3 regions of the Simplicispira piscis genome follow, and region 3 is predicted to be linked to each of the others. Evidence: predicted binding sites of a transcription regulator. Region 3 holds the regulator's gene; each other region holds the start of a gene.
The links. The regulator sigma-54, encoded in region 3, starts transcription at its own class of promoters, with help from an activator protein. The targets are predictions, from matches to a motif close to TGGCANGNAANCTGCTTT.
Positions count from the first base shown of each region.

Region 1 (2,267 bases), on a different contig from region 3:
TTCGACACCAAGTAATTCCATTTCTAAACCATCCGTGTCGTTGTTGCTTCGCCTTGCCGTGCTACAGCACTGATCGTAGGCTTCGCACCTAGACATGAATGATTTGGAAACCGAATAAAGGCCGCAGCAACCATGAAAGTCCGCGTGCTGGGCTGCTCCGGGGCGATTGCCCGGGACTGCCGCACCACCTCGTTTCTGATCGATGGACGCATCCTCATCGATGCAGGGACAGGCGTGGGCGACCTCACCCTGGACGAAATGCAGGCCATCGACCATGTTTTTCTCACGCACTCGCACCTGGACCATATCGCCGCACTGCCGCTGATGCTGGACGCCATATCGTCCCGCCGCAGCAGCCCCGTGCAGGTGCACGCCTTGCAGGAGACCATCGCCGCACTGCAGGCCCATGTGTTCAACAATGTGATCTGGCCGGACTTCAGCCGTATCCCCAGTGATGCCGCTCCTTTTCTGCAATACCAGGCACTGGCCGCAGGGCAAACGCTGGAAGTGGCAGGCACCCGGCTAGAGGTGCTGCCCGCCTGCCATGCCGTCCCCGCCGTAGGCTACGCGGTGCAAGGGCCCCACGACTGGTGGGTGTTTAGCGGCGACACGGGCCGCAACCCCGCCTTCTGGCAGCGCATCAACCAGCTGCCCGTGGCCATGCTGGTCATCGAAACCGCCTTCAGCAACCGCGAGAGCGCCCTGGCAGAGCGCGCCCAGCACCTTGCCCCCCAAACCCTGGCGCTGGAACTGGCCCAACTCGACCCGGCCCGGTCGTTCCCCATCTACATCACCCATACCAAACCCTCAGAGACTGAACTCATCATGGAGGAGATTCGCCGCTTTGATGCGCGCACCCCGCATGGGTTTGCTGCGCCGCATGACATTCGGTGGCTGCAAGCGGGGGATGTGCTGGATGTGTAAGAAAAGATGCGGTTGGTGACAGATGTGAGAGACAAAAATGTCATTCACTGGAGTCGCAGAAGATAGTTGTTACGAAACAGGCCTGTCGAAGGCCGTTTGCTGTACTGGCAAGGTTTAGTTGTAACGACCCGTCTATTGGCATGGAATCTGCTGATTCAGTTTCGAACCTGAAGAATCGTCTGCAGGTTTTCATTTGCACTTGACTCCGAGGAGAAATATATGAAGCGTAATCTGCAAAAGGGTTTTACCCTGATCGAATTGATGATCGTTGTGGCGATTATTGGTATTTTGGCTGCTGTGGCCCTTCCTGCGTACCAGGACTACACTATTCGCGCCAAAATCTCCGAAGCGGTGATTGCAGGTTCCTCTGTGAAGAGCCTGTTCAGCGAAGCATTCCAGACCGACGGCATTGTTGGGCTTGATGCAGCAGCGACCGCCTATGCGGCCGTTCCTACAGCAGAAAAGACTTCCAAGTATGTCAAAGACATTACGACGACTGCCGGTACACCTTGGACCATCTCTGTGCAAGTTAAGGCAGATGGCCTTAACGGTATTCCTACGGGCCTAGATGGTCAGACGCTGACGTTCTCTCCAAACGTTGGTGGTGTTGTGCCGGTCGCTGCATCCAAGGGCGCTGTGGACTGGGCGTGTGCATCAGAAACCAAGATCACTGCCGACAAGCGCGTTTTGAAGAACGTGACGGTTGGTACGTTGAAAGCCAAGTACGCACCTTCTGAATGCCGTTAAGTCGACTTTTCTCTTTGCTTCGGTAAAGAGGGGAGATTTTTAGAAAACGCCCGCAATGCGGGCGTTTTTCATGGTGCTGAGGGTCGGCGCCGATATATTAGTTCTTGGGTTATTTCATGACAGATGCTCATAGTGCGCAGGTCTTCCCTGTCTCACCGCAGCGGTGGTTGAAATGGTTGCCAGTTTCACACCTGCTGCTTTCTCTGGCGGTTGCGTCAGGGATTGCACTTTTGGTTACTGTATTTTGGTTTCCGTCTCCATACCACTTGCTGGGAGGAGGAATGCGACTCTTCTGGGTGATGCTGGGGGTGGATATGGTGTGTGGGCCTTTGCTCACCTTGATTTTGATCCGGCCTGGAAAAACGCGACGGGCTTTGGCTGTTGACCTTGCCATGATTGTGTGCCTGCAATGGGGAGCCCTGGCTTATGGTGTGCATGCACTGGCCCTTTCACGACCTTTGGCAGTCGTGTACGAAGTTGATCGATTTCGCGTCATCAGCTACTTGGATGTCCCGGAAGAAGAAATGAAGGGCGCGCCAGTACCCGCATGGTTTACTCCGTGGAGTCTTCATGCACCAAAAATGCTGGGCTTGCGC
Region 1 covers NZ_BAAGQN010000022.1:29,310-31,576, forward strand. Annotated here, with positions in the region: gene ACYVOC_RS15705 (CHASE2 domain-containing protein) at 1-15, shown strand, start outside; gene ACYVOC_RS15710 (MBL fold metallo-hydrolase) at 133-924, shown strand; gene ACYVOC_RS15715 (pilin) at 1,144-1,671, shown strand; gene ACYVOC_RS15720 (TfpX/TfpZ family type IV pilin accessory protein) at 1,788-2,267, shown strand, end outside.
Region 1: ACYVOC_RS15715 (pilin) is a predicted target of sigma-54. The motif match lies at 1,061-1,078, and genes of this name have one in related genera.

Region 2 (2,267 bases), on a different contig from region 3:
GAACTCAATGGCGACCTGTACGGCACCGACTTCGAAGCCCGCGTCCAGTCCACCCGCAGCAGCGCCGATGTGCGCGCCGAAGGTCAGCAGGCACTGGCTAGCTTTGCCAAGGGCCCTGTGGCCGACCACGCAGCCCGCGCTGTCAGCACCCAGGACCGCACCGCTGTGCGTGCAGAGGCCGTGACCGCCGCCCGTGCAGGCCTGATCGCCACTGGCAACCGCAGCTAAAAACCCCGGCGCCTGCAGACCTGGCAGGCGCCTTGAGCACCCCACCATTTTTTGTATCAAGGACACCACCATGAACACCGCACGCATCCTCTCCATTGCCGCCGTTGCCGCTTTTGCCTCGATCGGCGCACAAGCCGCTGAACTCAATGGCGACCTGTACGGCACCGACTTCGAAGCCCGCGTCCAGTCCACCCGCAGCAGCGCCGATGTGCGCGCCGAAGGTCAGCAGGCACTGGCTAGCTTTGCCAAGGGCCCTGTGGCCGACCACGCAGCCCGCGCTGTCAGCACCCAGGACCGCACCGCTGTGCGTGCAGAGGCCGTGACCGCCGCCCGTGCAGGCCTGATCGCCACCGGCAACCGCAGCTAAACACTGCATTCCGACGCCAGAATTCTGGCGCCCTACAAGGCCCGCACCGTGCAAACGGTGCGGGCTTTTCGCTTTCTCTCTCGGTATGTGCGCCGCCATGGCGCAGACGCACCTTGCGACGCACCAGGCGCTGGCACAGCACCCCAGCATGGTGCAAACGCCTCAGGCACCGCACGGTTCTGGCCTACCGCACTGCCAGGGTGCGCACTCCTGTACCCATAGACAAAGCACACAAGCATTTCATCGCTGGCACGGTCATTGCATTGCAGTGCATACAGGCGCACATCCAACGCGCCCATGTTCTGCAATGCAATTGCCCAGGGAGGGGCTCCGATGAAAAAACCCAGGCTGGTCATGGTAGGCAACGGAATGGCCGGTGTGCGCACGCTCGAAGAGCTGCTCAAGATCGCACCCGACCTGTACGACATCACGGTGTTCGGCGCCGAGCCGCACCCGAACTACAACCGCATCCTGCTCTCGCCCGTGCTGGCGGGGGAGCAGACGGTGGACGAGATCATCCTCAACGACTGGTCCTGGTACCAGGACAACGGTATCACCCTGCACACGGGCTGCACGGTCACCGATGTAGACCGCGTGCACCGCGTGGTGCACGGCACCAGCGCAGCGGGCGAGCAGATCAGCGCCGAATACGACCGCCTTATCCTCGCCACGGGCTCCAACCCGTTCATCCTGCCCTTGCCGGGCAAGGAGCTCGACGGCGTGCTGGCCTACCGCGACATTGCCGACACGCAGGCCATGATCGACGCCGCCGCCACCTACCAGCACGCGGTGGTCATCGGCGGCGGCTTGCTGGGCCTGGAGGCCGCCAATGGCCTGATGAAACGCGGCATGCAGGTGACCGTGGTGCACGCCAGCGAATGGCTCATGGAGCGCCAGCTCGACAGCGTGGCCGGCAAGATGCTGCAAAAGTCGCTGGCCGAGCGCGGCATGCAGTTCCTCATGCAGGGCCAAACTGCTGCGCTGCTGGGCAACGAGAACGGCCGTGCAGACGGGGAAGAGGCCCCGTCGAAACAACGGGTCCGGGCCGTGCAATTCAAGGACGGCACCGAGGTGCCCGCCGACCTGGTGGTGATGGCCGTGGGCATCCGCCCCAACACGCAGCTCGCCGAAAAGATGCGCCTGCACGTGAACCGTGGCATTGTGGTGAGCGACACGCTACAAACCACCACCGACGCGCGCATCTACGCCGTGGGCGAGTGCGCGGCGCACCGGGGCATTGCCTACGGTCTGGTGGCGCCGCTGTTCGAGCAGGCCCGCGTGTTGGCCAACCACCTAGCGGAGTTTGGCATTGGCCGCTACCAGGGCTCGCTCACGTCCACCAAGCTCAAGGTGACGGGCATCGACCTGTTCTCGGCCGGGGACTTCCAGGGCGGCGCGGGCACCGAGGAGATCGTCATGAGCGACCCGAGCGGCGGCGTGTACAAGAAACTGGTGCTCAAGGACGACAAGCTTATAGGCGCTTGCCTGTATGGCGACACGGTGGATGGCAGCTGGTACTTCAAGCTGCTGCGCGACGCCCGCCCCGTCGGCGACATCCGCGACAAGCTGATGTTTGGCGAATCCAACATGGGCGACGCCGGCCACCAGGGCCACAACAAGGCCGCCGCCATGCTGGACACCGACGAGGTGTGCGGCTGCAATGGCGTCACCA
Region 2 covers NZ_BAAGQN010000010.1:24,789-27,055, reverse strand. Annotated here, with positions in the region: gene ACYVOC_RS06300 (DUF4148 domain-containing protein) at 1-228, shown strand, start outside; gene ACYVOC_RS06295 (DUF4148 domain-containing protein) at 299-595, shown strand; gene nirB (nitrite reductase large subunit NirB) at 929-2,267, shown strand, end outside.
Region 2: nirB (nitrite reductase large subunit NirB) is a predicted target of sigma-54. The motif match lies at 843-860, and genes of this name have one in related genera.

Region 3 (2,267 bases):
CCGTCGCGCCCGTGCACGATACCCACCACCCCGGTGGTTCCCATGCCGCGGTGAATGGGAATGCCCCAGTCGGCCAGGTTTTGCGCCACCAGATCGGCGGTGCGCAATTCCTCGAAGCACAGTTCGGGATGGGCGTGGATGTCGCGGCGCACCGCAGCAATGAGTGCTGCCTGGGCAGCGATGGAGTCGATGACTTTCATGGACGGTAGCTCCTTCTTCGCAACAGTCTACCCATGCCAGGGACGCAGGTGGGCCAGGAGCAAACTCTGCCCAGCACGGCGAATGGTTATCAACCCCCAGCACGGCGACGCCACGGGCCCTTGCCATCACGCGGCAACCGCTGGTTCGCGGTCATCGGCCCGCCAACACCGCGCACCTGCGTCTACAGCGCCTTGCGCAAAGTGGTTGTGGGTATCTTGAGCGCTTCGCGGTATTTGGCCACGGTGCGGCGTGCACACTCGATGCCCTGTTCCTTGAGCATTTCTGCCAACTGGTTGTCGGACAGCGGCTTGGCAGGGTTTTCGGCGGCGACGAACTGCTTGATGAGCGCGCGCACGGCCGTGCTCGACGCATTGCCGCCGGTGTCGGTGCCCAGGCCCGAGCCGAAAAAATACTTGAGCTCGTAAGTGCCCTGCGGCGTGGCCATGTATTTGGCCGTGGTCACGCGCGAGATGGTGGATTCATGCAGGCCCAGCTCGTCGGCGATATCGCGCAACACCAGCGGCCGCATGGCCAGTTCGCCATGCACGAAAAAATTTTTCTGCCGCTCGACGATGGCGCGCGAGACACGCAAGATGGTGTCAAAGCGCTGCTGGATGTTCTTGATGAACCAGCGCGCCTCCTGCAGTCGCTGCTGCAAGGCCTGGTGTCCATCCCCCCCTTTGTGGCCGCGCAGGGCTCCGGCATAGATGTCGTGCACACGCAGGCGCGGCATCACATCGGGGTTGAGCTGCACATTGAACTGCTGGCCACTGCGGCCCACACGGGTCACGAGCACATCGGGAATCACGATGTTGCGCTCCACATCAGCAAAGCGACGCCCGGGGCGCGGTTCGAGCCGGGCGATCAGGGCCATGGCGGCGCGCGTGCGCTCTTCGCTGGTGCCACACAGCGCAACGAGGCGGCGCACATCACGGCGTGCCAGCAACTCCAACGGTTGCCGACAGATGCACAGCGCGTTCTGCACTGTGCTGGGATTTTCAACGCCGTCCTGGAGCAGTGCCTGGAGTTGCAGGGTGAGGCATTCCGCCAGATTGCGCGCCCCCACACCGGAGGGCTCCAGACTTTGCAGCAGCCGCAGCGCCACGGTGAAGCGGTGCACCAGCTCTTCGATCTGCTCCAGATCGCTCTCGCCTGCCAGCCCCAGGGCCAGGGATTCCAGGGAATCCTCCAGATAACCGTCGTCGTTCAACGATTCGATCAGGTATTGCAGCGCAGCCCGGTCCAGTGCCGACAGGCGCAGCGCCAGTGCCTGTCGGTGCAGAAATGCCGTGAGCGACTCATGGCCATGCGCCAAATCGGCAGCGTCGGCTTCGCTGTCGCCATCGCTGCTGCCGTTGTTGCGCGCAGGGGCGTCGCCCCCCCATTCGCCATCGTCTGCGGCCATCTCCGTGGTGCCGTCGCCGCCCCAGTCGGGTTCATCGGAGGCACCCACAGAATCCGCATCATTTCTGCCTTCAAGGCTTGATGTACTTACGCCATCAGCTCCTGAATAAATAGCAACCTCAGCCGCCGCATCGTCCCCTTGTGCTGGTACGTCGGACTGGGCCAGACCGAACTCCTCGCGCGGCGCATCTTCCGTATTGCGTTCGAGGAAAGGGTTTTCATCGAGCATCTGCTCGATTTCCTGCGACAGCTCTTGCGTGGAAAGTTGCAGCAGGCGGATGGATTGCTGCAGCTGCGGCGTCAGTGCCAGATGCTGCGAAACGCGCAGTGAGAGACCGGGCTTCATGAGAGCACTTTCACCCGGGCCAGCAATGGTTTTGCCGCCCGGCCGCCCCAAGGCAAAACGCGACCCCCTTGGGGGGCAGCGACCACACAAAGTGAGGGAGCGTGGGGGCTATGTTTTGCCGCCGGGCCGCCCCCAAGGCAAAACGCGGCCCCCTTGGGGGGCAGTGACCACACGAAGTGAGGGAGCGTGGGGGCCACACTCACATCCGGAAATGCTCGCCCAGGTACACGCGGCGCACCTCGGCGTTGTCCACGATTTCAGACGGCGTGCCCTGGGCCAGCACATTCCCGTCGCTGATGATGAAGGCGTGGTCGCA
Region 3 covers NZ_BAAGQN010000013.1:9,305-11,571, reverse strand. Annotated here, with positions in the region: gene ACYVOC_RS07430 (M20 aminoacylase family protein) at 1-200, opposite strand, end outside; gene ACYVOC_RS07425 (RNA polymerase factor sigma-54) at 383-1,951, opposite strand; gene lptB (LPS export ABC transporter ATP-binding protein) at 2,151-2,267, opposite strand, start outside.